Regions from separate parts of the Paenibacillus sp. GL_099_B genome, predicted to be linked through region 2. Evidence: riboswitches for the same ligand, from Rfam matches in the RefSeq annotation. Region 2 holds a riboswitch; the other holds the start of a gene.
The links. Region 2 has a riboswitch for glycine ahead of sdaAB (L-serine ammonia-lyase, iron-sulfur-dependent subunit beta). Riboswitches for the same ligand answer to the same signal wherever they lie in the genome.

Region 1 (15,421 bases), 2.0 Mb from region 2:
AACACCCGCAGCCGTTCAATGGAAGCACCGAAGTGCATTACCAAAAACCCGATTTCCTCATCCGGCACATCCGTATTGGACCAAGCCTCTCGCACTGCTTTCTTTACATCCTCAAACAGTGATTCATAATCCTTGCGAATCTGCTGAAGTAACGGATTACGGATGAGCTGCCGCCCATCCATTCGTTCCAGCACCGGCTCCATATGGGCAATCAGACCTTCACGGAGCAGGCGATCCTCATGGAACGAATAATGAGTTTTCTCCTGCATTCGATCTGTGAGAGAACGCACCATGTCGAGTAAGACCAGATCGTCTATGGGCAGCAAACGCGAGGAATGAATCGATTGCTCGATTTCAATCAGCAGCCTGTGAAAATAAGCCTGCTCCTGGCCCACAAACTCCAGCCCAAGCTGGGCAGATAGAACACCGCACAGTCTGGAAGCTAAATATTCCGGCACCTTCCGCTCACCTTGCAGAGGCATTCCAACGTCTTTATTGTCCTGTTGTGTGCCCCGACCTATTCCAAAGCCTTTGCGAATCCGCACAACCGCTACAGACAATTGGATCAACAGCTTCATGTATTGACGTTCCGGGATATTTTCCAACCACTCAATATCCGGCTGCCATAATGCATTTTCGACCGTAAGTACATCTTCATGCCCTATCATTTCCAGAAGTTTGCTGTTTACTTTGGAAACTCCCTGCTCCGCTTGTCTACCGAACAAATCGGATTCATCCAGATATTCAAGAGCGAGCGTGGAAATAGCCATGCGATGAGCCAGCTCGCTTCCATTGATCTTGACCCCATATCCGCGCCTGCGAACCAGTTTCAATCCTGCCAGCTGAATGCGTGGCTCCAGATCGTCCAGATCATTGCTTGCCGTAGACACGGTTACCTTCAAATCTGAGGCCAATGCAAGCAGCTTCACAGGCTCGGATTCATCCAGCAAAATACAAAGCATGAAGAGTTTACGCTCTTCGGGCGTAAACTCCACATATTCGTTAAGCTCAAGTTGTTGACGCAATACGGCCAAATCATCGGAACCGGGATCAATTCGAACCCCGGTTCCCGATTTTTTTTCCAATCTCATGCCAAGGGGCTCAAGCCATTGTTCAATCATCTGCAACTCTCGATGTACGGTACGAGTGCTTACTTTGACCGCAACAGCTATATCGCCAGCAGTTACCTCATGAGGATGCTCCAGCAGGAACTCCACGATCTCACGCTGTCTCCTTGTAATATTACTCATCAGGAGTCGGATTTGAGGCGCTCCACCAGTGCCTCATATTCAGGACTCTTCAGGAAGTTATCGATGGAAATATGCTCTGCATTTGGAGCCACGGATTTGGCCCGGTCAGTTAATGTTTTCTGTGTGATGACGATGTCGGCATCTTGTGGAATCTCACTGATCGCCGTGTTGGTTACAGCGATATCCACACCGGCTGCCTTCATTTTCTTCCGCAGAATCGAGGCCCCCATGGCACTCGAACCCATACCTGCATCACAGGAGAATACAATTTTATTGATATCCGTTTTTACTGCCGAAGAAGCAATATCGGCTGCACGGTCAGCTTCACGATTGTCTTTATCAACGGTGAGGTTGCCCGTTTTGCCCTGATTTTTCATATCTTTCATGCGGTTGGAAGCACTATCCAGATCTTCCTCGTCCTTCTGTTTACCTGTTTTGAGCAGTATGGATGCTACGAGGAACGAGATGATCGCAGCTACGGCTACCCCTGCAAACATGCCAAGGTATCCACCCCTAGGTGTTAACAACGAGTAAGCAATGATACTTCCCGGTGACGGTGCTGAAACCAAACCAGCTCCAGTTAGCATAAAGGTCAATGTACCCGCTACACCACCAGCCATCGCAGCCAGAATCAGTATCGGTCTCATCAGAATGTAAGGGAAATAAATCTCGTGAATCCCGCCAAAGAAATGGATGATTACAGCACCTGGAGCGGAAGACTTGGCAGATCCGCGACCGAAGAAGCAGTATGCCAGCAAAATGCCGAGTCCAGGTCCTGGATTGGATTCAAGCATAAATAATACGGATTGACCCAATTCTCTTGCTTGATCCGTAGCAATTGGTGTCAGAATCCCATGGTTGATCGCATTGTTCAGGAATAATACTTTTCCTGGCTCAATGATCAGATTGACCAGCGGGAGAAGACCAGCATTCATCAAAGCTTCTACCCCGGCTGACAACACCTTGCTAATCGCTTCAACGAAAGGCCCGATGCCTTTAAGGGCTAGAAGGGCCAAAATCCCACCAATAATACCAGCGGAGAAGTTGTTAACCAGCATCTCAAACCCTGATTTAATTTTGCCATCGACAGCTTTGTCAAATTTCTTAATGACCCAGGCACCCAATGGTCCGGCTATCATAGCACCAAGAAACATTGGAATGTCACTGCCGACAATAACCCCGATGGTCATGATCGCACCGACTACACCACCACGTTGGCCGTGTACCATGGTACCGCCTGTGTAACCGATAAGCAAAGGCAGCAAATATTTGATCATTGGATCAACCAGCAATGCAAAATCTGCGTTAGGGAACCATCCTTTTGGAATGAACAATGCCGTAATCAGACCCCAGGCGATAAATGCACCCATGTTCGGCATAACCATACCGCTTAGGAAACGTCCAAACTTCTGAACGCCGACCCGTATTCCTCCGCTTTTTTCGGACTTTGCGTCCACTGAACTCATATTGAAAACCTCCTCAACATATTAAACCTTGATTCCACTGAATTTTGACAACGATGATCCAGACGAACGAAGGTACAAATCTGCAATAAATCTTTAATTTACAACCATATCGTAAATGAAAACGGTATCTTCTACAACGAAATGAAAACCTACTTCCGTCATGAACGTTGATGACAAGATTTAAATTTAAAGGATTGTTCCTTATTTACACCTGTATATGGATTGGAACCTGTTATTCCCTTTCATGTATCATACCCACGAAATGCCCCATTTTAATGACAAATGAAATTGTAAATTTATTCTATTTAAATGAGCTGTTTCTATCTCAATTAGAAATAATGATGAAACACGTTAGATTGATATTCATTCCATCCCATTCATCAGTTAACAACGAAAAAAAGCGCAATTACCTCACCCTGTCCCAGGTGAGGCAATTGCGCCTAAGTATTCTCCGAATGAGCTGTATCACCATCCGGATCTATAATCAATCGATTCATTTTTATTACGTTAAACGGACTTTTCCATCAAGCTGAAACTCCGTATCTAGCGGAAATTTGCACCTTAATATTATTCCGTATGTTTACGATACGCATCCGCATTCATCAATGTGGAAAGTGCTGCTGTCAGGTCGCCCTCAACACGAATTTCAATCATCCAGCCTTCCTTATATGGGGAGTTGTTAACCAGCTCCGGGGAATCCTGCAATGCATCATTCACAGCAATAATCGTTCCACTGACAGGAGAAAACAAATCCGAAACGGTTTTGACGGATTCAATCGTTCCAATGCCGTCTTCCGCTTTTACATCCGATTCAAGGTCAGGCAATTCCACAAACACAATGTCACCCAGCTGATGCTGCGCGAACTCGGTAATACCAATACGTACGGTATCCTCCCCTACGGTCTGCACCCATTCGTGCTCTTCACTGTACAGGAAATCACTTTTCAATTCGCTCATCGATATCCGCCTCGCTTTTCATTAATGAGTGCATGCGTTTCTTTGACCTTAACCTTTTTCCCAGAACATAGCGTATGATATTTTCGATTCAAATGTCAAGATACCTCACAATTTATTTGTTTTTCTTCCTTATATGCCTGTAACTCAAATGGACCCTCCCTACATATAATGGTGAATATTAGAAAAGTAAGCGCACTCTTTATAAATAGACGAACGTTGTGAAGTGAATTGAAAATATCATTCGGATTTTTTATTCATTTCTATGATATCGTTCTTGACATCAATAGACGATTCAGGCTTTAATGAGAGTAGTAAATGTGTTTAATTGGTCTATGCAATACCCGCGGATGAATGTAAAGGGAGAGATTACCCTTGACACCCGAATCAGGGTGTACATGCGGTAACGCCGAAGGAGTAAACCACCGACAAGCGGAGGTGAATCTCTCAGGCAAAAGGACTTTTACGGGACGCAACTCTGGAGAGCATCTATTCGCCCTGTGTGGGCGTTATGATCACCCAAGGGGAAACTTGCTGCATCAGGCGGCGGGGTAACTCTCAGGTACCAAGGACAGAGCCTAAGAATACAGCGTGCTTCTGGCATGCCGATTCTTTGGCCTGTCCTTTTCCTTTTTCCCAAAAAAACGAAAACAGGTTATAGAGCGGCGCTGCCTTATAGCGTCCTTACCTTCTTTTATAAAATATGATGCCAAATTCATTGATCCATGGTTATACACTCGGCCGGTTGACGGCCCATGACGAGGTGATTGGATGTCCGATTTGCTTAGAACCCCACTCTTTCCACTCTATCAGCAATATGAAGGCGTACGATGCATTGATTTTGGCGGCTGGGAGCTGCCTGTGCAATTCAGCGGAATTCAGAAAGAGCATGAAGCGGTGCGAGAACGTGCCGGATTATTTGATGTATCCCACATGGGCGAATTCACCGTACAAGGTGAACACGCAGAAGCTTTTTTACAGCACATGACCACCAATGATGTAACAACAATCGTTCCCGGTCAGGCCCAATACACGTTAATGTGTTATCCGGATGGCGGCGTGGTCGATGATCTGCTGATCTATAAATTGAAAGACCAGCATTATATGCTGGTAGTTAACGCCTCCAACATCGACAAGGACTGGGCATGGCTGCAACAGCATATGACGCCAGGCGTAACAATGACCAATGATTCGGATCAAACGGCGCTGCTCGCCCTCCAAGGTCCTCTGGCTGTAGATATTCTCAGAACGGTGACAGACACCGATGTGTCTTCCATTGAGCCTTTCCGCTTTGTGGCAAATGCGAAGGTATGTGGTGTTACATTGTTGTTATCCCGCACCGGATATACGGGTGAAGATGGCTTTGAGCTCTATGTTCCTGCGGAACAAGCTGCTGAGGTCTGGAACGGATTGATGCAAGCGGGAGAAGGTCACGGACTCGTTCCGACAGGACTGGGTGCCCGGGATACCCTGCGTTTTGAAGCTAAGCTTCCCCTGTATGGACAGGAATTGTCTTCAACCATCTCACCGCTGGAGGCTGGCGTTGGCATGTTTGTGAAGCTAAATGCCGGACCGTTTATCGGACATGAAGCCTTGTTGCAGCAAAAAAATGATGGGCCTGCCCGCAAGCTGGTCGGCATCGAAGTGCTGGAACGGGGCATTCCCCGCCCCCATTATCCGATTTACGCCGAAGGCGTGCAGATTGGTGAAGTGACCACAGGCACCCAATCGCCTACATTGAAACGCAATCTGGGGCTGGCCTTGATTGACAGTAAATATGCTGCACTGGGTACCCCGCTGGAGATTGAGATTCGTGGCAAGAAACTGAAAGCCGAGGTCGTGAAGACCCCATTTCATAAACGGACACGTGCGCCAAAGACACCTACTCAAGGAGCTGATCAAGCATGAGCAAGCATCGCTACATTCCCATGACCGAGCAGGATCAGAGTGCCATGCTGGCAACCATCGGTGTGGAAACGATTGAGGATCTGTTCCATGACATTCCACAGGAGATTCGCTATCAGGGCGAACTGCCTATTTCCTCCAAACTGGATGAATACGCACTGACACGTCATATGTCGAAGCTAGCGGGAGCGAATGCCAACTTCGAGACACACGCCAGTTTCCTGGGTGCAGGCATTTATGATCACCACGTTCCCTCCGTCATTAATCATGTCATCTCCCGTTCCGAGTTCTATACAGCCTATACACCTTATCAACCCGAGATCAGCCAAGGAGAATTGCAGGCGATTTTCGAGTTTCAATCCTACATCTGTGAGTTAACAGGCATGGCTGTAGCCAATGCCAGCATGTACGATGGTGCGACAGCATTTGCGGAAGCAGGCAATCTGGCCGCAGCGGCAACCCGCCGCAAACAGCTGATTGTGTCACGTACCGTGCACCCCGAATCCCGTCAGGTATTGCAAGCTTATGCTCACGGCCTCAATCTGGAGATTGTTGAGATTGGATATCAAAATGGTGTAACAGACTGGGATGCCCTGCAAGCCGCCGTGTCCGATGACACCGCAGCCGTCATGATCCAAAGCCCGAACTTCTTCGGCGCCGTGGAAAATGTAAAACAGGCCGCAGATCTTGCGCATGCGCACAAGAGTCTGCTCGTGGTCAGCGCCAACCCGCTATCGCTGGGTCTGCTGGAAGCCCCAGGCAAGCTGGGTGCTGACATCGTCGTTGGCGACGCGCAGCCCCTTGGCATCGCCGCTTCACTCGGCGGCCCAACATGCGGATACTTCGCCGTATCCCAGGCTCATATGCGCCGGATTCCTGGCCGAATTGTAGGCCAGACAACGGACCGCAACGGCAAGCGTGGTTTTGTACTCACGCTGCAAGCACGGGAACAGCATATTCGCCGGGAAAAGGCGACGTCCAACATCTGTTCCAACCAGGCGTTACTCGCGCTAAGCGCCTCTGTCTATATGTCTATTATGGGTAAACAAGGCATGATCGACGTCGCTGATTTGAATTTGCAAAAGAGCCATTATGCCCTTAACACGTTTACCGCAATTCCAGGCGTCTCTCTTACGTTTACCGCACCTACTTTCAATGAGTTTGTTATCCAACTGCCTGAAGGAACAAATGTGGAACCACTACAACTGAAATTACTCGATGCAGGTTTCATTGGCGGCTATGAGCTTGGACGTGATTATCCCGAGCTCGCCGGACATATGCTGATTGCGGTTACTGAACGACGCAGCAAGGAAGAGATCGACGAATTCGCACGTGTATTGGAGGGATCGCTGTGACTCAAGAAACGACAACAAAGACAACTACGACGACATCAGCTCAAGGACAATCGGAAACGGTAACCTCTATCTCCACTTCGGGCCAACCTGAAACCAGCACAACAGACACTAACCAGGCTGCCTCTCCAGCACCGGAGCAATCGTTGATTTTTGAACTTAGCAGTCCGGGTCGGGTCGCTTATTCCTTGCCTGAATGCGACGTTCCCCGTCAAGCTGTGGATTCCCTGATTCCCCGGGAAATGCTTCGGTCGGAAGCAGCAGCATTGCCTGAGGTTTTTGAAGTTGACGTCATTCGCCATTACACTGCCCTGTCTCGTCGTAATTTCGGGATAGATAACGGATTCTATCCGCTGGGCTCTTGTACGATGAAATATAATCCGAAGATTAATGAGGATGTGGCCCGTTACAACGGGTTCGCCAAAATTCATCCATATCAGCATGAATCCAGCATTCAAGGTGCACTTGAACTGCTTTACACGTTGCAAAATGACCTTGCCGGACTAACCGGTATGGACGCCGTTACGCTGCAACCGGCCGCTGGAGCACATGGCGAATGGACCGGGCTCATGATGATCCGTGCCTACCACGAAGGTCGTGGTGAACAGCGCACGAAAGTTATCGTACCGGACTCTTCTCACGGGACCAACCCGGCAAGTGCAACCGTAGCAGGTTTCGAAACGGTAACGATCCCTTCCCGCGCAGATGGTCTGGTAGATCTGGACGCACTTCGCGCAGCAGTTGGTTCGGATACCGCAGCGCTGATGCTGACCAACCCGAACACACTCGGACTTTTTGAAAAAGACATTCAGGAGATTGCCTCCATTGTGCACCAGGCAGGTGGCCTGCTGTACTACGATGGTGCCAACTCCAATGCCATTATGGGCATCACCCGACCTGGCGATATGGGCTTCGACGTGGTGCATCTGAATTTGCATAAAACGATGAGTACTCCGCACGGCGGAGGTGGACCTGGTGCCGGCCCGGTTGGCGTGAAGAGCCGCTTGATTCCGTTTCTGCCGAAACCGATGGTCATTAAAAATGATGAGGGTATATATGAATTGGATCGCGAAGGCGATCAATCCATTGGCCGGGTCAAAGCGTATTATGGTAACTTCGGCATTCTGGTCCGTGCCTATGCCTACATTCGTACCTATGGACCTGAAGGCTTGCGCCGGGTATCTGAATGTGCGGTGCTCAACGCCAACTACATGATGGCCCGTCTCGCACCTTACTACGAGATTCCATATCCAGGCGTGTGTAAACATGAATTCGTTATGTCTGGTCGGGGGTTGAAGCAGTATGGTGTACGTACACTAGATGTTGCCAAACGATTGCTTGATTTTGGGTATCACCCGCCAACCGTGTACTTCCCGCTGAACGTTGAGGAGTGCATCATGATCGAACCAACGGAAACCGAGAGCAAAGAAACACTTGATGGGTTCATCGATACGATGATTCGCATTGCCAAGGAAGCAGAAGAGACACCTGAATTAGTACTCAATGCCCCTTATGGCACACCGGTTACCCGTCTGGATGAAACAACAGCGGCCCGTAAACCTGTACTGAACTGTGCTTGCAGTTAATGATGTAATAATTTTAGTCACACTGAGCTCTTGCTGATGTTTCCAAGTCAGCAAGAGCTTTATTTTTATTTTGATTTACATACGATCCCTCTCCCTTCAATATGTTTCACTCGATATTCCTATCCTAGCTCTTATATCAACACACAAAAAAAGCCGGTATCTGCTGTAACAACAGATACCGGCAAAATCGCTGCAAGACTGCAGCTTTTTTATCGGAAAAAGAACCCTTAAAATCGGGTGGAAACCCCGTAAAATTACGCTTGAATGCTTTGAACCAATTCAACGACTTGTTCAGCCGTTTGCATATCCAGTGCTTTGGCAGCAAGCTCTTGCATGTCTGCACGGGACAGCTTGGTGATCTGACTACGAGCTGGCAGAATGGATGTTGCACTCATGCTGAACTCATCCAGTCCGAGACCGAGCAGCAATGGAATTGCTGTTTCGTCTCCGGCCATCTCTCCACACATGCCAACCCATTTGCCTTCACGGTGTGCTGCATCGATTACCATTTTAACCAAACGCAAGATGGCAGGGTTGTATGGTTGATACAGATAAGCCACACGCTCGTTCATACGGTCAGCAGCCATTGTGTATTGAATCAGATCGTTCGTTCCGATACTGAAGAAATCCACTTCTTTGGCAAATTGATCCGCCAGAACTGCAGTCGAAGGAATTTCGACCATGATTCCGAGTTGAATGCTGTCAGAAACAGCAATACCTTCAGCAACCAGCTTCTCTTTCTCTTCGAGCAAGACAGCTTTCGCTTCACGGAATTCACCAAGTGTTGCGATCATAGGGAACATGACACGCAGGTTACCATGTACGCTTGCACGCAGCAATGCACGCAATTGAGTACGGAAAATGTCCAGACGGTCCAGACACAGACGAACTGCGCGGAAACCGAGGAATGGATTCATTTCTTTTGGCAGGTCCAGATATGGAAGCTCTTTATCTCCACCGATGTCGAGTGTACGAACAACAACAGGTTTGCCTTCCATTTTTTCCAGTACAGCCTTGTAAGCATTATACTGAATGTCTTCGGAAGGAAGCTTGTCTCTGCCCATGTACAGGAACTCGGTACGGTACAGGCCTACAGCCTCGCCGCCATTCTCCAGAACACCAGCAACATCATTCGGTGTACCAATGTTGGCTGCCAGTTCCACATGAACGTTGTCCACCGTTACCGTTGGCTCATCACGCAGTTTTCTCCACTCCGCACGTTGTGCATCGTATTGCTCCTGTTTGGAACGATACTCAGCAATAACATCATCCGTTGGATTAACCAGTACGTGACCGTCCAAACCGTCAACGATAATCATATCGCCTTGTTTCGCTTGAGCCAGAATGTCTTTGGTTCCAACGACAGCCGGGATTTCAAGGGAACGAGCCATGATCGCGGAGTGAGAAGTACGTCCACCAATATTGGTTGCAAAACCTTTTACATATTGACGGTTCAGTTGAGCCGTGTCGGAAGGCGTAAGATCCTCCGCAAGCACGATCACTTCTTCACTGATCTCAGCCGGACTCATGAATTCGATACCAAGCAAGTGATTTAGCACACGTTTGGTTACATCACGCATATCCGCAGCACGTTCCTGCAGGTAAGCACTCTTCATGTTTTCGAACATTTCGATAAATTGCGTTGCTGTTTCGTTCAATGCGAATTCCGCATTAATCTTATCATCTGCAATTTTCGCTTTAACCGGATCAATCAGTTCCGGGTCATTCAGAATGAGCAAATGCGAAGCAAAAATCTCAGCTTTTTTCTCGCCAAGCTCTTGTAAAGTACGCTCTTTGATCGCCTCAAGCTCAGCCTGGGACTTGCCCAGAGCCGAGTCGAGTTTCGCGATCTCTGCGTCAACGTCGTTGATTTCGCGTTTTTCTACAGAGTAGTTGGGATGCTCCAAGATAAACGCCTTGGCGATAGCAATACCCGCCGAAGCCGCGATCCCAGAAACATTAAGCATTAATTTCGCCCAGCCCTTCGTTAACCATAACGTCTGTCAGAGCTTGAAGAGCTTCAGCTTCTCCTTCGCCTTCAACGATGATGTTGATGGTGTCGCCTTGTTCCAAACCAAGGGAAAGTACACCCAGGATGGATTTCAAAGTTACTTTTTTACCGTTAGCTTCTGCAAAGGATTCTGCACCTTTGAATTTGTTTGCTGTATTAACCAGGGCTGTCGCCGGACGTGCGTGGATACCATCTTCGTCTGTAATTCTGAATGTTTGTTGCATTACAATCATCTCACTTTCAATAATTTAATTTAGGCATTGCATATATTTATCACTTGCTTGCCATCGTCGTAACACTTCTTATTTTATCTCAATGATTGGCTGATCGCCAATTTTCAGTACTCCACTCTTCTTGAGCGTAACTGTTGAGCCTTCCGGCAGATTGGTGAAAATGACCGGAGAGATGATCGACGGAGCATTAGCTTTCACATACTCCAGATCCACTTCCATAATCGGCTGTCCTGCAGATACCAGGTCTCCTTCCTGCACGAGCACGTTAAAGCCCTGACCTTTCAGCTTCACCGTGTTGACACCTATATGAACAAGCACTTCCTTGCCTCCGTCAGACATAATGCCCACGGCATGTTTGCTTGGAAACACGTTAAACACCTTACCATATACAGGAGAAGTAATCTTGCCATCATGAGGCAGAACAGCAAAGCCGTCACCTGTCATTTTCTCGGCAAAGACCGGATCAGGAACGTTTGTGATGTCCATCAACTCGCCGTTTACAGGCATTACGATGTCCTCTGCAATAATACGTTCGCCTTCTTCACCTTGCGCCTTCTCCTGTTCAGGAGCTGGCTTATCCACAGCTGCTGGAGCTGGTGCCGGTGTCCGTCCTGCAATGATATCCTGCATTTGGGATTTAATCGTATCTGAACGTGTACCGAAGATGGCCTGTACATTATTACCCACTTCAAGTACGCCAGATGCACCCAATTGTTTCAAACGATCTTTATTTACGCTAGATTTCTCATTTACTTCAATCCGCAAACGAGTAATGCAGGCATCCAGATGTTTGATATTCTCTTGGCCGCCGAATGCTGCAAGAATGTTATGAGGCAGATCATCCGTTGAACCTGAACCTCCGCCGCCGGAAGCTGTATCAGGAGTTGCCTCTTCACGTCCTGGTGTTTTCAGATTGAATTTGCGAATGATGAATCGGAAACCGAAATAGTAAATCACTGCAAGAATCAAACCTACGATAATAACATCCCACCAAGGCGTACGATTCGGAATGATCCCGAAGATCAAGAAGTCAATGAATCCACCGGAGAACGTCATCCCAATTTTGACTCCAAGAATTTGCATCGTCATGAAAGACAAACCTGCAAAGATACAGTGTACTGCAAACAGGATTGGCGCTACAAACAGGAATGAGAACTCAAGCGGCTCTGTAATCCCTGTAAGGAACGAAGTCAGCGCAGCTGATCCCATGATCCCTGCAACATACTTTTTGTGCTCCGGTCTTGCTTCATGGTACATCGCAAGCGCCGCAGCTGGCAAACCGAACATCATGAACGGGAATTTACCGACTTGGAACGTCCCCGCTGTAAGGTTCACACCATCACGCAGTTGATTGAAGAAGATTTGCTGGTCTCCACGAATGACATCTCCAGCTTTGTTCACATATTCACCGAACTCAAACCAGAACGGTGAGTAGAAAATGTGATGCAGACCGAACGGAATAAGTGACCGTTCTACCACTCCGAAAATGAACGCCGATAACGTCGGACTTGTATCTACCATGAAGTGAGATACAGCATTCAGCCCATTTTGAATTGGAGGCCAGATGATCACCAGAAGTAACCCGATTAAGAGGGAAACGACTGAAGTGATAATCGGGACAAAGCGTTTACCTGCAAAGAAACCGAGGTAAGACGGCAGTTCGATTTTGAAAAATCGATTGTAACATAGCGCGGCGGTAATACCTATGATAATACCTCCGAACACGCCCGTACTCAATGTAGGGATACCCAAGATGCTGGCATAACCTGGTACTTCACCGATCATGGCTGGCGTAACACCAACAGCTGTACCCAGAGTCACGTTCATGACCAAGTAACCGATGATGGCCGCAAGACCTGCGACACCTTCGCCTCCGGCTAGCCCTACGGCTACACCGACTGCGAACAGCAATGCCAGATTATCAAATACGATCTGACCCGCATTCATCATAATCGTCGCGATTGAGCTCACCCATGGGGTATCTAGCACTGTAGCATATTGCAGAAAATCCGGATTCACAAGCATGTTACCGATCCCTAGCAATAAACCTGCCGCTGGCAAGATTGCTACAGGTAGCATAAGAGCTTTACCTACTCTTTGCAATACACCAAAAAGCTTTTTAAACATTGCGTCATATCCACCCTTTCATTTAAATTGTTATGTTGTGATGCAAGCAAGGGAAAACAAAAAAGGCACGAGTTAATAAAGCAAATTGGTCAAACCTTCGGGTATAGCATACCCGGTAAAGGTAAGAACAATCACGCTCTAGATAACTCATGCCTGATCGAATCAGTAACACGTCGTTTGTGTTTATTCAGTTGCTTGATTACGGAAATCATTGTAGCACCACTTCATAATCAGTGCAAGCCTTTACAAGAAAATTTTCAAATTGAAATTCCACCTGTGGAAAAATTTCACTTGTTCTCTTCTTCTTTCCTTTGATTCAGGCGCTGCAAATGAATGGTCAGATACCCTACTTCAGCAGGATATACAGGAAGATTCAATCTTTTTTCCATCACCTTGGTCAGCTTCCATGCAAGCGAGTACATTTCAGGATACTCCAACTTCAACAGCGAATCCAATTTATGGAGTTCTTCCACCTTGTCTCCCCGACGGACGCGCTCCAAGGCAAATCGAAGATGGGTCAGTAACCGGGAATAATCCAGTGACTCCGTCTCAAACGAATAATCCAGTTGGGTGGACACCAGGCTCACCAAATCGGTAATCAGTTGGGAATGCTCGCGAACTTGAGAAATATTTTGGTTGGTCATGGCACTGTAGATGTGTAGCGCAATAAAACCGATTTCATCCATTCCCAGATCGACACCCAATTTTTCTTTAATCAAACGAACCGCATATTCACCCATGCGATATTCGTCAGGATAAATTTCACGGGTTTCATATAGAAAAGGATTCTGTATGACAATCCCTTGTTCTTTCCGTTTTAACGCAAAAGCAATATGATCGGTCAATGCGATATGAATATGTTCGTTTAAAGGAACGTCCGTATGATCTGCGATATACGTAATGACTTCGTTAATAATTTCGATCAATGCTTCATCCACTTGTGGAAGAAGCTGTTTATACTGCTCTTGCTCCTGTTGGTTTCTCAAAATGAACATCTTCTCCACAGCCATCAGTGGAATAATATCATTCGTTTTCCGATTGAAGCCGATGCCTTTACCAATCACGACAACTTCTCCATGTTCAGGATGCTGTGCAATAATTACATTATTATTTAGCGCTTTGGCTACTTGCAGGCTACTCAATGTTTGCACCTCTTTTTCACACCATCTTAGGTGTGATTCAGTCACACCCTAGTAAGAAAGAAAAGACATCCGGGAGCGGGAAATCCGCGCCGGACGTCTTGCTTAAAAAGTAACAAAAATTCGCCTTAAGGTCAATAGAGCATGAATGCTTTATAATTCGTTGTCTTACTCGTCAACTCCAGCTTTTTGCACAATCTTGTCGATTATAGATGGGGTAGTTACAGGCTCGCTCTGTTGAATAGCAACCGGTGCTGGTGTTTTAGACTTGGTGAGACCTTTAATTAACTGCTCCACATCAATGCCGGAGACGCTCTTGAGCATCTCAGGAGCCGTCGCCATGAGCTCAGTTACATAATTGCTTACACGAGTGGCGCCTTCACCTTTACCTGTGTCCACAACGGTCAACTTATCAATCGCAGAGATAGGCTCCGCAATTTTACCAGCAAGTTCAGGCAGCATTTTGACGATGATATCGAGCACAGCAGCTTCGCCGAACTTTTGGAACGCCTCGGCCAGTTTTTCCTTTGCTTCTGCTTCCGCCAGACCCCGGAGACGAATAACCTCTGCATCCGCTGTACCTTTGGCGCGTTCAGCATCCGCCATCGCTTGACCTTCAAGACGCTTCTGCTCGGCAGTAGCTTTCGCATGCGTTTCGATGGAGTACTGTACCGCATCGGCTTCACGCATTCTTTTGGCTTTATCCGCTTCGGCAGCCTGCTCCACCGCATAACGATCCGCTTCTGCCTTTTTCTTCACTTCAGCATCATACTGCTTCTCACGTACGATAATTTCTTTCTCTTGCAGATCAATCTCACGTTCTTTCCGAACAAGTTCAACCTTCATCTCTTCTTCCACCACGGTTTGTCTCGCACGCGCTTCGTGGATGTGGTATGCCTGATCGGCTTCCGCTTTAGCTGTATCTTGATCACGCTTAAACGTCGCTACTTTCAGTTCCTTCTCTTTTGCAGCTTCAGCGATATTCGTATCACGCAGCAGCTCGGCTTTTTGCCCTTGCTCTTCTGCATTGGCCTTCTGAATACGTGCATCCCGCATCGCTTCCGCTTCCGCAATTTCGGCGTCCCGCTTGACGGCTGCTATCCTCGGTTTACCGAGGGCATCCAGATAGCCTTGTTTGTCACGAACATCTTTGATCGTAAAGGAGACAATTTGCAGTCCCATTTTTTTCAGATCCCTGGCAGCTACACCTTGAACCTCTTGCGCGAAGCGATCGCGGTTACGGTATACTTCTTCCACCGTCATCGTTCCGAGGATGGCCCGCAAATGCCCTTCCAGAACTTCCTGTGCTTCGCTTCTTAACGATTCTACTGGCTTACCGATAAATTGCTCGGCTGCAGTAGCTACGTCTTCTATTGAGCTTCCGACCTTGATAATGGC
Region 2 (15,421 bases):
TGGAATGGTCTGCTGGCCAATTTAACCAGATCGATCCGGCAAAAGGTGGACAGCAACAATTGGTCAATATGGACTTCCCAACGTATAACTTCGACGTTATCGATGGTGTTACGTACCAAATTGATGTAACTCAACCAGCGAAATACGATGGCAAAGCAACGATTGTAAATGCATCAGCTAACCGGATTAAAGACCTGAGCTTCAATGGTAAACCGGTTGATCCAGCACAAAAATTCATCGTGGCAACGAATAACTATCGTGCTTCTTCGTCCAAACTGGCTAACCCAGACGGTAAACGTATCGTCTTGGCTGCACCGGATGAGAACCGTCAAGTGATCATTGATTACATCCGTGAGAACAAAACGATTAACCCGGCAGCAGATGGCAACTGGTCGCTTGCGCCAATTAAGCCTTCTGCAGGTGTAACAGCAGCTGCACTTAACGATCTAGAAGTGGTGTTCGCGTCTTCCCCAGATGCCAAAGCATTGGTTGAAGCGAACCCGGCGATGTCCTTCATTGGGACAAACAAAGACGGTTTTGCTGAGTATGGCTTGAAATTGACAGGAGAAGCAACAACGACTCCAGAAACAGGTACGGAGCCTGCTCCAACGCCTACGAAACCAGACCCAACTCCAACTAAACCTACAACCAAGCCACAACCTGAGAAACCAGCAGGCGGCAAAGTGGTACATGTAGTGAAAAAAGGAGATAACCTCTACCGCATTGGCTTGAAATATGGTGTGGACTGGCGCAAGCTGGTTTCCGTAAATAAAATTACAAATGTGCACAATCTTAAAGTTGGGCAGAAAATCGTAATTCCCGCTTCTTAAGATTAATTAGCGGTAAATGAAGACCGACAGTCATCAGACTGTCGGTCTTTTTCATGTTATGCTGATACGTTAATGTATCAGTAACTGTCATCGTTGAAGTCATCAAAACAGTAGAGAAAAATTTGAAGACCCATGCTATAATATTTACAAACTTTGGGTATATACCAGTAAACATTAATGAGATAGATTCACAAACTGGCAAGGGGGTTCTACATGAATTGCAGTGGCTGCAGTCCAATCCATCCTATAGAGGATCAAGGTACCCTGTATATGCGTCCTATCTCCCCCGCTTTGTTGGAAACACTGCAAACGCAGGGAAGGCATGTCGAACATTCGGATGAGCTCATCTGGATGCATTTTTTGAATCTTGAATCTGTACAGCGTTGTATTGAGGATATTCTCAAGATTGAATCGACCCTCCTGGATAAATTGACGGTCCAGGTCACTCCACTGTATGGCCAGGCAGATGCTGATAGCTGGATTAGTCTCTCCATGCAGGAAGCTCGACTCAAACATGCTGATCTGGTTTCTATTATCCTGGAGCATCAGTTCAGCAGTCATATGCAGCCGATCGTAGATGCATCGGAGCAGATTATCGGATTTGAATTTTTACTTCGTCCTACTGAACAGGGTAGACCTTTCAGTGCGTATGAATTATTTGAAGTTGCACGGGATACCGGATTGCATTCTTTTCTAGATCGGACAGCACGTATTGCTGCCATTGAGACGAGTGCCGTTCTTTTACCGCATGGTGTCAAACGTTTCGTGAATTTCCTGCCTTCCTCCATCTATAACCCCGAATATTGCCTGACGCACACATTTGAGACGATTGAACGCCTTTCGCTAGACCCTAAGGATTTTGTGTTTGAAGTGGTGGAAACGGAACAAATTCAGCATATGTCCATTTTGCAGCATATTTTTGAGGTGTATCGTTCTCATGGAATGTCGGTTGCCTTGGATGATGTGGGGGCCGGATTCTCGACGATCGAAGTCATGAACTGGCTGGAACCGGATTTTGTCAAAATAGATCGAAGTCTCATTGATCATTGTGATCATGATTTGAACAAACAGCAGCAAATTATCGAGATTGTTGAGATGTCACGTCGATTTGGCGGGCGAGTACTTGCCGAAGGCATTGAACGAATCGAGGAATTTGAATTCTGTCGATCCGTGGGTATTGATTTGGCACAAGGGTATTATTTTGGTAAGCCAACCGCATATCCGCCACAAGGTCCCTACGGAAAAACCTCTGCGTGAATGCAATAAAATATGGATGTACCAACAAGTCACTTCGCATGATCGGAGTGGCTTGTTTGATATGCCGTGTAAATATTTTCATTCAAATAAATACACTCCTCCAGCCGATATATAGGATAGGCCTTTAGATTTAGATTAGATGGGTGTCTATATGTGAAACCTTATTTAATCAGGTTGGAGTGGTCCTACATAAAAAGAAAAAGGGCAGATTTATATTTGGAGGGGGAGAAGCAAGATGGGTCACATTCGGGGAAATGAGCAAGAAAAGGCAGCAACCAAGCCAGCCAAGCCAAAAGATAATAAACCGAAAAAGAAAAACAAAAAGAAAAAAGGCTTCGTCTGGAGCATAAGAAACAAATTATTGGTATCCTTCCTGGCGGTTCTGCTCTTGCCGAGTCTAACCATTGGGATTGTTACGCTGATTATCGCTGATCATACGGTGGAAGACCAACTAATGGATAGTGCCAAACAAAGTGTAGACACAACGAATTCAATTATTGGAACACATGTGGATGCGAAGATCCATGATATCAATTATTTTGCCAGTTTGATTGTGACTGACATGATTAAAGGACAAGATGAAAGCCCTGAGCTTGAGACGAAATTAAAACAGTATCTTGGACTGCATCCGGATGCTTTAAATATCTTTGTGGGAACCAAAGAGGGAGTCATGGTCCGCGGTAAAGAATCTGCGGGAAGTTCACAAGGGTCCGCTTATGATCCACGGGAACGAGAATGGTACAAGCTCGCGATGGAGAAACCAGGTACTCCAGTAGTGTCACCTGTGTCGAAGAATACGGATGGCATTGCAGTTGTCTTTGTATCCAAAACGCTTGATGATCAATCGGGTGTAGTAGGTCTTTCCCTGGATCTGACCGAACTGCGTGAGCAGGCCTCCATTAAAGTAGGCAAGGAAGGGTATGTCGTCATCTTGGATGCAGACAAAAATTATGTCGTATCCCCAGCCGTGGAAGCTGGTACACAGGAGCAGACGACTACCCTGGATCCAATGTTCGAGAGCAAGGAAGGCGAATTCAGCTATATCTATAATGATGATCCAAAGACCATGATTTTCTCTACTAATGAGGAAACCGGGTGGAAGATTGGCGGTACAATGTTCAAAAGTGAAGTATTAAATGCAAGTAAAGACATTCGGATGGCAACCCTGTTGGTCATTCTGACGGCAACCTTCTTAACGCTGATATTTATTATCTGGTTTACACGTTCGATGCTGCGTCCAATCAAACGTCTGCAGGAATCTGCTAGAGCAGTGAGTAAAGGTGATCTAACCGTGAAAATGGAAACAGGACGAAAAGATGAAGTCGGCGACCTTGCGAAGTATTTTGAACGGATGGTCGACAACCTGCGCATGATGATACTGGGTGTGCAGGAAACGGCAGAGCAGGTATCTGCCTCCTCGCAGGAATTGTCCGCCAGTGCAGATCAAACAACCAAAGCTATTGAACATTCGACGATGGCAATTCAGGAACTTGCCGAAGGTGCCGAGCAGCAAGTGAAGAGTGTAACGGATGGATCAGGACAAATGAGCCAAATGGCGGAAGATGTTCGCATGATGTCTGAACGCGTGCAATCCATTACAACGAATATGCGGCATACATCTGGAGCGGCTTATTCAGGTAATGAGGCTGCGGGTCAAGCAGTAGAGCAGATGAACAGTATTCAGGAAACGGTTGAACAGCTGGCGACAGTGGTTCAGTCCCTGAATGCACGGTCCGTTGAAATTGGCAGTATGGTAGATGTGATTGCTACCATCTCGAAACAGACTAATCTGCTGGCTCTGAATGCTTCCATTGAAGCGGCAAGAGCGGGTGATGCTGGTCGTGGCTTCGCAGTCGTAGCGGGAGAGGTGCGGAAGCTTGCAGAGGAATCGGGAAGCTCGGCTGCGCAGATCGGTGAACTCGTTCATAATATCCGTCAGGATATGGATGCTGCCCTGAACGCTATGAATGCAGCTCAGACTCGGGTTGGAGACGGAATTCAGGCCGTGAATACGTCCGGACAATCCTTTGCACAGATTCGGGAGGCTGTAGAGGATGCTGTTCATACGCTGGATGACTTGTCCGAAACAACGAAGCAATTGGAGAGTGGTGCTTCCCACGTTGCCAAAGCAATGAACGATATTTCGATTGTGACCCAAGAATCTGCTGCGAATACGGAATCCGTCTCGGCATCTTCACAGGAACAGCTGGCATCTGTGGAGGAGATCGCTTCGTCTTCAGCACATCTGAACAGTATGGCGGAGCAACTACAAGGATTGTTGGGTATGTTCAAAATGGTGGAGGACACGCCGAAGGATGGAGACAAGTCCTGACCATTAGGCGATATCTTTTATCTCAGTTTCTATAGAAATTAGAAGGAAATAAAGATAGACATTTCTCCTGCAGCCCTGTATAACTATAGCGTCTGGTTTATCCGCAATAATTGCAGTGTAATCATATCTGGCAGGCCATTCTCATATCATGCTCCAAAACATGATGAATACAGCGGTGCAGGAGGCTTTATGACATATGTAGCAATTCTGATTTTTGTCCTGACCATCACATTGGTTATCTGGCAACCACGCGGATTAGGTATTGGTTGGTCCGCCGTGGGTGGGGCTCTGCTAGCATTGATGTGTGGTGTCGTCAGTCTGAACGATGCATCTGATGTGGCATCCATTGTATGGAATGCAACGCTCGCTTTTGTCGGCATTATCATGATTTCATTAATACTCGATGAGACAGGTTTCTTCGAATGGGCCGCTCTTCATATGGCAAGGTTGGCAGGAGGAAATGGACGTAGGCTCTTTATCTATTCCATTTTGCTCGGCGCGGCGGTGTCGGCGCTCTTCGCCAATGATGGTGCAGCGCTAATCCTCACCCCGATTGTGCTCGCGATGGTACGTGCATTGAAGTTCGATGAGCGAATGGTACTTGCCTTTGTTATGGCTAGTGGATTTATCGCGGATACAACGTCGTTGCCGCTGGTCGTCAGCAACCTGGTGAATATCGTATCTGCGGATTATTTCGGTATTACATTTGTGGAATATGCGGTGCGGATGATTGTGCCTAATCTCTTTTCCATCGTGGCGAGTACTGGGATGCTGTTCTTGTTTTATCGCAAAAGCATCCCGCTTCGCTACGATATCTCCGCCGCACGAGATCCACGGGAAGCCATTCGTGATCCGCGGATGTTCCGCATCGCCTGGTTCATGCTGGTGCTGCTGCTCGTAGCCTATGCTTCCAGTGAGTTTTTGCCGATTCCAGTATCGGTTATCGTGGGTGCCGTAGCACTTTTGTTCGCCATATTGGCAAGAAAGAGCGAAGCTGTGGACATGAAACGCGTGATCAAAGAAGCCCCATGGTCCATTGTCGTGTTCTCGGTGGGCATGTATATCGTGGTGTATGGATTGCGTAATGCCGGATTAACCGATCACCTAAGCCGTTGGCTAGATGCCATCGCAGACCATGGTCTGTTGGTTGCTTCATTGGGGATGGGCGTAATCGCAGCGGTATTATCATCTGTAATGAACAATCTGCCCACCGTGTTAATTAACGCATTGGCGATTCAGGGTGCACACACCGAAGGCATTGTGCGTGAGGCGCTGATCTATGCCAATGTGATTGGTTCCGACCTGGGTCCCAAAATGACGCCGATCGGTTCACTTGCCACATTACTGTGGCTGCATGTGCTGTCCCGCAAAGGTGTAAAGATTACATGGGGATATTATTTCAAGGCAGGCATAATCTTAACCATTCCCACACTATTAATCACCTTGGCCAGTTTAGCGTTGTGGCTGTGGATTCTGGATTAGTAAAATCGCATTTAACATTAACAATCATCATATGATCCAACTTATTGTAAAAAGCTGCTCTCATACGCTGGTGCTACCACTGGCTATGAGGCAGTTTTTTTATTTCTTCTATAGAAGAAACAAATTCTCTTTCTACATTAAAGCATGTACACAAAAGCCAGCCTTCTATAGTGCTGGCCTTCTTGTTTTATCTTCCCCCAGGCTGAGGATTAAAATGCCTGTGACCACACCAGCGCTGACACAGCGCAGGGAACGGAACGATTGTGTAAACGCGAAGCTTATTCTGTGTAAGGATTTTACCTATAAGAAAAGATCAAAATTATCATTTGTTCTTGATGGGTAGATAAAATACGTAACGTAGTGGAGGGGACGGAATCGATTCTGAAGAAGCGAAGCGTTCGCCTTTGTCTCCAAACTTTAACATTTAAAATTGTTGATCAAGGAAGTTTGGAGACAACAGCGATCGGAAGAACGATCCGTAACCGGAACGGCAACCAAAAGTATTAGCGACTTATTCATTATGTGATAAAAATCTGGACACAATACGGATTGAAACAACGTCCGTTCCCGGAGCTGCCAATTCAGCGCAGCTTTTCTCAAATTCATTTCAATCCACAGTAAACATTTTTAACATTGCGTTTACAAAACATTGATTTTGAGATGACATAACGAAACTACAATGAATAAAGAGTTGATGGTGAACAAAAATAAAAGCAAATCGCCGTCACTAATTTGGGGGAGGAAAACAAAACATGTTTAAAAAGTTGCCGTTCATTTTGATGACCTTAACGTTCGTACTGGTGCTCGCAGCATGCGGATCGAAAAATGACGCTGGTACAGAGGGAAGCAATGGTTCCACAGGAGAAACTGCTACTGAACTTAGCGGTAACATTCTGGCTGTTGGATCAACAGCACTGCAACCTCTGGTAGAGCAAGCTGGACAAAAATTTATGGCAGTTGATGAATATAAGAACGTGATGGTACAAGTACAAGGCGGAGGTAGTGGTACAGGTCTGACGCAAGTATCCGAAGGACAAGCTACAATCGGTAACTCTGACGTGTTTGCAGAAGAGAAAATCGATGACGCAGCAAAAGTAAGCGAACTGAAAGACCACCAAGTGGCTGTTGTAGCAATCGCTCCAGTAAGCAACAAAGATGCAGGTGTGCAAGATTTGACGAAGCAACAACTGATCGAAATTTTCTCTGGTAAAATCACGAACTGGAAAGACGTTGGCGGTAAAGATCAAGCCATCGTTATCGTAAACCGTCCTAGCAGCTCCGGTACTCGTGCAACATTCGAGAACTTTGCACTGGGAACAAAAGTGGAAGATATCCAAGGTTCTATTCAGGAAGATTCCTCCGGTACAGTTAAAAAGCTCGTAGCTGAAACGCCGGGCGCAATTGGTTACCTGGCTCTGTCCTACCTGGATGACAGCCTGCAAGTTTTGAAATACGAAGGTGTAGAAGCAACAGTTGAGAACGTAGAAGCAGGAACTTATCCGGTATGGGCTTACGAGCACATGTACACCAAAGGTGACCCGGATGCAGCAACAAAAGCATTCCTCGACTACATCCTGAGTGACGAAATTCAACAAAACGACGTGACGGAGCTTGGTTACATCCCAGTATCCGGCATGAAAGTAAAACGCGACGCAGCAGGCACGGTGACTCAATAATCTTTGAACTTGCGCATACAGCGAGAGAGGCGGACCCAGGTCCTGCCTCTTTGCGCGGTTTGCTCTGGAATAATCCCATATTTTGCATGAATTCTACTATAGAAGGATGGTTGTTATGGAACAGACCGAAGGGGGAACGGTAATGAACAACAAGTTGAAACCGCGCCGGCCCTTGAGAGAGAAGCATTATTGGGAAGAGTGGACGGGACGGATCTATACGTCGATTTGTGTCGTTTTCCTGATCGTTGTCATGTTTTCCATCGTTTATTTTGTAGCGTCCAAAGGCTTGTCGACCTTTTTCCAGAATGGCGTAAGTTTACGCGAATTTTTATCCGGAAAAACGTGGAACCCAACGGGGGAACCCGCTGCCTACGGAGCGTTGCCGTTCATTACCGGTTCATTCATAACAACATTGCTTGCAGCTCTGATTGCAAGTCCGCTTAGCTTGTGTGCAGCGCTCTTCATGACCGAGATTGTACCAGGTAAAGGTAAAAAGATATTGCAACCTGCGATTGAGCTGCTGTCCGGTATTCCTTCCGTTGTGTACGGGTTTATCGGTCTCAGTGTTATCGTTCCTTTATTGCGCAGTATGTTTGGCGGAGCCGGCGTCGGGATTGCAGCCGGATGTTTGGTTCTGTCTGTTATGATTTTGCCTACCGTAACAAGCATTATGGCAGATGCACTGTCTGCACTGCCGAAAGGTCTGCGTGAATCATCCTACGCACTGGGGGCAACTCGTTGGCAAACGATCTACCGTGTCATTATCCCGACAGTTCTTCCAGCTTTGCTGACAGGGATTGTACTTGGTATGGCTCGCGCATTTGGTGAAGCTCTTGCCGTACAGATGGTCATCGGGAATGCACCGCATGTACCGACATCATTGCTCGAATCGGCTTCAACGTTAACGAGTGTAATCACCCTGAGTATGGGTAACACCACGATGGGATCTGTTCATAATAATGCACTGTGGAGTATGGCGCTTGTCCTGCTGGTGATGACCTTTGTCTTCGTCATTCTGGTTCGCCTGCTTGAAAGGAGGAACCGGGTATGAAAATGAAGGCTAAAACGGTAGATAAAGTTGCCACATCCATTATCGTTGTTCTGGCCCTGTTCATTGTTGTTCTCTTGCTCGGTTTGCTTGGCTTCATTCTGGTACGTGGGATTGGGCAGATTAACTGGCACTTTCTGACCAGTGCACCACAGTTGCTCAAAGGTGGAGGCGGGATTGGACCGCAATTATTCAACTCGATATTCCTGCTTGTTCTGACTTTGATTATTACGATTCCGCTCGGATGGGGCGGCGGTATTTATATGGCTGAGTACGCCAAGCCGGGCCGGATCACAAGTTTTATTCGACTCGTTGTCGAAGTGTTATCCTCGTTCCCATCTATCGTTATTGGTTTGTTCGGACTCTTGTTAATTGTTAATACATTTGGTCTTGGATTCTCCTTATTATCGGGTGCCATGGCCTTGGCTATATTCAATCTTCCGCTTATGGTGCGGACAACGGAGCAAGCGTTCCGGGCCGTTCCGAAAGAGCAGAAGGAAGCGGGTCTTGCACTCGGGTTGTCCAAATGGAAAATTATTACCTCCATTCTGCTGCCTGTGGCATTGCCAAGCTTGATCACGGGTACGATCCTGGCATCGGGCCGTATCTTCGGTGAAGCAGCAGCCCTGATGTTTACAGCGGGTATGAGTAGTCCACCGCTGGACTTCACGGACTGGAATCCAACGAGTCCAAGGTCGCCGATCAATCCATTGCGTCCGGCAGAGACGCTGGCCGTACACATCTGGAAAGTAAACAGTGAAGGTATTGGCCCAGATTCCAAAGAAGTAGCAGCTGGGGCTTCAGCCGTGCTTGTACTTCTTGTGCTGGCGTTCAATCTGAGTGCACGCTGGATCGGTCGGGTGGTTTACCGCCGCATGACAGCTTCGAAATAAGGAGGAACCAATATGGCCATACCTTTTGGTACGGAACAGTTAAGCATATATTATGGGCATTTTCAGGCAGTTAAGCAGATCAGCCTGACTTTTCCCGAAGCCAGTGTAACGGCACTCATTGGACCATCCGGCTGTGGTAAATCCACATTCCTGCGGTCGCTCAACCGAATGAACGACGAGATTGCCGGTTCCCGCACGGAGGGACATATCTGGATGGATGGCAATGATCTGAATGAGCCGGGCACAGATGTAATCAAGCTTCGCCAGAAGATCGGCATGGTTTGGCAGAAGCCGAATCCTTTTCACAAGTCCATTTACAATAATATCGCGTTTGGCCCCCGCTACCGCGGTATCAAGAGCAAGAAGGCACTGGATGAAATTGTGGAAAAAAGCCTGCGCCGCGCTGCGCTCTGGGACGAAGTGAAGGACAGACTGAATGAATCTGCCCTGGCCCTTTCGGGTGGACAACAGCAGCGGCTCTGTATCGCCCGCGCGTTGTCGGTTGATCCGCAGATTTTGCTGCTCGATGAGCCGGCATCCGCGCTTGACCCGGTATCAACGGGTAAGGTGGAGGAGTTGATCTCGGAGCTCAAGAAGGATCTTCGGATCGTAATTGTTACCCATAATATGCAGCAGGCGGCACGCATCTCGGATTATACAGCTTATTTTTATCTGGGAAGCATGATTGAACACGGAGATACGGAGCATATTTTCACCAACCCGGACAATCGTCTGACACAAGAATATATTATGGGACGTTTCGGTTAATTGTTATATTGGATGGAGTATGAGATCTAGATAGATTTATAGAGATAGAAGGAAGCATAGCACCCGGGCGATGCAGTTCGGGGGTTATGCTTTTTTACATAAGCACGTATTTGGAATAGTTTGCCAAAGTAAAAACAATCATGCTACGATATTTGTAAACGCTACCTTTAATTTGATAAGAGAAGGAGATGTAGATCATAACTACCCATAAGATTTCCCATGACACCATGGCAAATGAAATTATCTCGCATTATTCCATAGAAAAGCCTGCAATTTCCTTTATCCGACATAATGAAAATCTAACGTATCAGGTGGTTGATGAATCAACCGGACAGAAATACCTATTGCGTATACATAAAGCCGCTTTTGCAAGCATGACGGGCATCCAGCATACACGACCTGCACTTGAAGCAGAGATGAATCTACTTTATGAATTACGGGCTACCAGCCCATTGCGAGTGCAGATACCTGTGCGAAATACATCGGATGAGTGGGTCACCGTCTGGTTGGACGAAGCAGGAGAAGAGATCTGTTGTACTGTTCTGGAATGGATTGAGGGCAGGGATATTAAGCAGGGAGAACGTCTGACAACAGCGCAGATTCATGATTTGGGCGTACAGTTGCAGACGTTGCACCAATATGGACGACGACCAACGGGAGCTCCTGAGCCACAGGTGGGTTCACTGAAGTCTGAAAGCGGGCAGCAGACGAATGACCGTGAACAGCACGCTGATAAGGCGATCATCTCAGATATATATAACGATAGCCCTGCCTTAGAGCAAACGGGAGTAAGACCAGCCTATGGCTCGATCAAAGAGAATCTGGTCATGTTGGAGCAATTGGAGGAAGGCGTTAGACGTGGCATCTTTACTCCTGAAGATTTCGATCTGATTCGTGAGACGTTTGAGAACATTAACGGGCAACTCGAAACGTATCCGCAGAATGCCGAGACATGGGGAGTAATACACGGAGATATTACCCGCGGCAATCTGCTAGTGACGGATCAGGGCATATCTATGATTGATTTTTGTTTATACGGGTATGGCTACTATCTCTTTGATGCCGGAGGTGCGGCTACGATTTTCAATCGGGAGGAACGGGATGTCTTCCTATCGGGATATACGGAGCAGACAGGACCACTGACGAAGCGTGATATTCGGTTAATGGAAGGATTCATGCTGATTTTTACGTTCGGCTATTTTGCATTTCAGATGGAGAATGAGTCCAGGTACGAATGGATGAAAGAGCGAATGCCTCTTATATGCAGCAAATTTTGTAGACCATATGTACAGAACGAGAGTATTTTCTATGAGTTATAATTTGTGATTTCTAGTGGGTGGGTAGCGCTATGAAGAACATTCGTGCAAAGAGAGTTGCATCGAAGGGGCAGTCTGGTGGCTGGAAGCATGCCGGATTGCTACTTAGCGGAGTGGGCATATCCAATCTGGGTGATTTCATATATATTGTGGCGATTAACCTGATGGTATTGAATATGACACAGTCTCCAGCGGCAGTCGCAGGGTTGTGGATTATCTCGCCGATTGCTTCGGTGTGCACTAAGTTTTGGTCAGGCAGCCTGATTGATCGTTATGATCAGCGACAGCTGATGATTGGTGCTGATATGCTACGGGCATTGTTGGTGGCGGCGCTCCCACTGATGTCCAGCCTATGGATGATGTACGCAGTGATGTTTTTGATCAGCATGTCTTCATCTATATTTGTCCCTTCCTCTCAGGTATACATTACCCGGTTGGTACCTGCTGAACGGCGCAAGCGCTTCAATTCCCTACAAGCCCTGATCAGCTCAGGGGCATTTATTACCGGCCCAGCAGTTGCAGGAGTGATGCTGATTTATCTATCTCCGGCGGCAGCCATTTATGCCAATGCGGTTTCCTTTGTTGCTTCTGCGTTGATTCTAATGTTTCTTCCCAAACTGGGCATTGGAGAACAGAATATAGGGACAGGCAGCAGACTGACCCCTCAGATGGTTGCCCAGGATTGGAGAGCTGTACTGAGCTTTAGCCGGAAGTCGGGCTACGTGGTCGGTATATATGCCCTGTTCCAGATTATTCTGGTAGTCGGCATGTCGCTGGATTATTTTCTTTTCTCCCGTTCATTCTCGTTTGAGCTGGCGGCGGTTGCCTTTATTCTGCTCGGTCTGTGCTCGGCACTGGCGAATACGGGCCTGGTTAACTTTTATCAAAATAATATCCCTGTCGATCTGATGGGGCGAATGAGTAGTGTACTTGGACTTGTGTTAAGTCTGCTGCAGGTGGCTTCCATTTTGATTGCAGGGGTAGTGGCAGAGCAGTTGTCACTTCGTATGGTATATACAGTTGTATCTGGGGTTATGCTGCTGGCTGCGTTGGGATTGGTGACGAGTATGCTTCCTTCCCGAAGCAGGTATTACGATGAACCGGCGAAGCCTAAGGCGATGGTGGGGTGACAAGCAGAAACACAACAATTCTAGTACAGAATAATGGTTGCCTGAATACCCGAACCGTTCTGTGGAACATAACATAGATAGTATTAAACACAGATATTGGCTAATAGAAAATGAACAATGTATACGCTTTCGAGATGAAACGCATTAACACATTCATGTGATGAAAGTTTACAATTCGTTAGTTTATCTTGTGTATAAAATGGTAAAAAGCAAATATTCGCAAAGAAATCGTTAAGTTTGTTGACACTGATCTTCCGGTCGATTAATCTTAATGAGAAAGTATTAAAAACTTCAATTATCGTTCTGGTACAAAATCAGAATGGTTCCATACAGCGAATGATAGCGAGCGGGAGAGACCTGAGCTTGTCGAGTAAAATGGCAGCTGTCGGGCACCGAAGGAGCAAGCTGCTACGCACCCGGCGCAGCGGTTAATCTCTCAGGTAAATGTACCATCGTTGGACGCAACTCTGGAGAGTGCGCGAACTGCGCCACCCAAGGGGTATATGGTCAAGCAGCACGGTGTGCAGGGTGACATCACCTGTGAATACAGGAATGCATCGATTCGCCGCGCTGCTTATCATGAAACTCTCAGGTATCGAGGACAGAGAGAGGGCCTAGGGCCTTCTTCTGTCCTTTTCTCATGTCATCATTCAGTAATAAAGGAACATTATGGGTGTACGTCTGGATGAAAATGACGATTATAAATGGAGGGTTTGCGATGCGTTTTAAAGATGTTTTTTCAATTATTGGTCCGTCCATGACAGGTCCATCAAGTTCACATACGGCTGGAGCGGCAAGATTGGGGCGAATTGCCCGTCAGTGGCTGGGATGCACGCCTGAACGCGCTCGATTAACTCTATACGGCTCGTTTGCTGATACGTATCAGGGGCATGGTACGGATCTTGCGTTGATCGGTGGCCTGCTTGATTATGTGACTGATGACCCACGTATACCGGATGCAGAACAATATGCAGAGGAAGCGGGTATGGAGGTAGAGTTTTTCACAAGCGGCCTGCCTGCTCCTCATCCGAATACGGTCAAGATTGAACTATGGCACGGAGACCGTCAATGTTCACTAATCGGTGCTTCCATCGGCGGTGGTAGTGTATCGGTGCATGCATTGAATGATTTTCGTGTACAGATCAGCGGAGAGTTCCCCACACTTGTACTTCGCCATTCGGACAAAGCAGGGGTGCTCGCTTCGGTAACCTCCACCATCAGTTCGTCCGGGGTGAACATCGGGTACATGCAAGTGGATCGGAAAGCCCGGGATGGTGAAGCACTGACAGCGATGGAGATGGATGGTGTGCCGAATCCTGAGATGTTGAACCGTCTGCGGTCGCTGGATCATATGCTGGACATTCGCGTGATTGATTTGAAGAGAGGGGTCGAGCCTGATGCGGTTTAAACATCTACATGAACTGAATACCATCTGTACAGCAGAGTCCAAGACCATTGCCGAGCTGATGATCGAAGAGCAGGTTCAGGAGACGAATATCTCGGAAGTGGATGTTGTGCGGCAGATGTCGGATTACTATCAGGTGATGAAGGAAGCTGTACACAAAGGGCTAACAGAAGATACAACATCACGCAGCGGCTTGACTGGCGGAGACGGCAAAAAAATGGCTGAGTACATTCGTAAAGGTGAGACTTGTTCTGGAGATGCTTCTGCACTGGCCATGGCGTATGCCCTTTGTGTATCGGAAGTGAATGCCTCCATGGGCCGGATCGTAGCGACACCGACAGCCGGTTCTTGCGGCATCATTCCGGGTGTGTTTATCAGCTCCCAGGAGCGTTTTGGCTGGAGTGACGAGCATCTGGTGAACGGTCTGTTCTGTGCGGGAGCGATCGGTTACGTCATTGCCAACAATTCATTTATCTCCGGTGCCGAGGGCGGCTGTCAGGCTGAAGTGGGTTCTGCCATCGGCATGGCCGCTGGAGCTATGGTGGAGCTGCGTGGAGGAACGCCGGAGCAAGTGGTTCATGCGGTAGGTCTCGCGTTAAAAAACACATTGGGCCTTATCTGCGATCCTGTCGCAGGCCTCGTGGAAATTCCGTGCATCGTCCGTAACGGACTGGGTGCCGTAACCGCTTTGGCTGCGGCCGACATGGCGCTGGCCGGGGTACGAAGTGCCATTCCTTCTGACGAAGTCATTGATGTCATGCTGGAAGTGGGCAGTGCGATGCCGAGCAGGCACCGTGAAACGGCCCAAGGTGGGCTTGCCCAAACACCGACAGGACGGAAAATGATGGAGAAGCTTGCTAAACCAAAGGCGAAGCGTGCGGAGCCTGAGATTGAAGCTGAGTCTCCTGCTGAAAATGAACCAGAAGCCAAGGCATAACATCCATGAACGAACAAGAACTGAATTTAATTCGTGGAACTTGGATCATTAACGGTAATGATCTGCTCCCATTATTATAAAAAAGCCGATACGAATTCTTCCTGAAGAAGAAGCGTATCGGCTTTTTTGTTGTTCCAACAAGAAAAATAAAAAGGTATTGACGTTTATATATCGATTAGATATATTATGTATTGTTATATATCAACAAGATATATAGGACCGAGAATAAGTTATACAAATTAAGGAGATGGATAACATGAAAAGTGTTTTTCAAACGAGTCTTCTGTTTTTGAAAAATGGAGCTACAGTAGTCGGGTTAATTACAGCCGTATTGTTCCAGGTTTTTT

Region 1: it holds a riboswitch for glycine, as region 2 does, so the genes downstream of both, gcvT (glycine cleavage system aminomethyltransferase GcvT) here and sdaAB (L-serine ammonia-lyase, iron-sulfur-dependent subunit beta) in region 2, are expected to answer to the same signal.

Annotation. Positions count from the first base shown of each region.
Region 1 covers NZ_CM174430.1:5,537,698-5,553,118, forward strand. Annotated here, with positions in the region: gene AC3ITG_RS25150 (BglG family transcription antiterminator) at 1-1,250, opposite strand, end outside; gene AC3ITG_RS25155 (PTS mannitol transporter subunit IIBC) at 1,250-2,716, opposite strand; gene gcvH (glycine cleavage system protein GcvH) at 3,284-3,673, opposite strand; glycine riboswitch at 4,021-4,143, shown strand; glycine riboswitch at 4,147-4,247, shown strand; gene gcvT (glycine cleavage system aminomethyltransferase GcvT) at 4,442-5,578, shown strand; gene gcvPA (aminomethyl-transferring glycine dehydrogenase subunit GcvPA) at 5,575-6,930, shown strand; gene gcvPB (aminomethyl-transferring glycine dehydrogenase subunit GcvPB) at 7,074-8,513, shown strand; gene ptsP (phosphoenolpyruvate--protein phosphotransferase) at 8,768-10,480, opposite strand; gene AC3ITG_RS25185 (HPr family phosphocarrier protein) at 10,473-10,748, opposite strand; gene ptsG (glucose-specific PTS transporter subunit IIBC) at 10,827-12,884, opposite strand; gene glcT (glucose PTS transporter transcription antiterminator GlcT) at 13,172-14,026, opposite strand; gene floT (flotillin lipid rafts scaffold protein FloT) at 14,192-15,421, opposite strand, start outside.
Region 2 covers NZ_CM174430.1:478,053-493,473, forward strand. Annotated here, with positions in the region: gene AC3ITG_RS02340 (bifunctional 2',3'-cyclic-nucleotide 2'-phosphodiesterase/3'-nucleotidase) at 1-830, shown strand, start outside; gene AC3ITG_RS02345 (EAL domain-containing protein) at 1,044-2,087, shown strand; gene AC3ITG_RS02350 (methyl-accepting chemotaxis protein) at 2,323-4,419, shown strand; gene AC3ITG_RS02355 (arsenic transporter) at 4,609-5,901, shown strand; gene AC3ITG_RS02360 (phosphate ABC transporter substrate-binding protein PstS family protein) at 6,654-7,577, shown strand; gene pstC (phosphate ABC transporter permease subunit PstC) at 7,720-8,628, shown strand; gene pstA (phosphate ABC transporter permease PstA) at 8,631-9,518, shown strand; gene pstB (phosphate ABC transporter ATP-binding protein PstB) at 9,531-10,286, shown strand; gene AC3ITG_RS02380 (phosphotransferase enzyme family protein) at 10,514-11,605, shown strand; gene AC3ITG_RS02385 (MFS transporter) at 11,635-12,732, shown strand; glycine riboswitch at 13,070-13,193, shown strand; glycine riboswitch at 13,198-13,339, shown strand; gene sdaAB (L-serine ammonia-lyase, iron-sulfur-dependent subunit beta) at 13,451-14,140, shown strand; gene sdaAA (L-serine ammonia-lyase, iron-sulfur-dependent, subunit alpha) at 14,130-15,074, shown strand; gene AC3ITG_RS02400 (YhgE/Pip domain-containing protein) at 15,331-15,421, shown strand, end outside.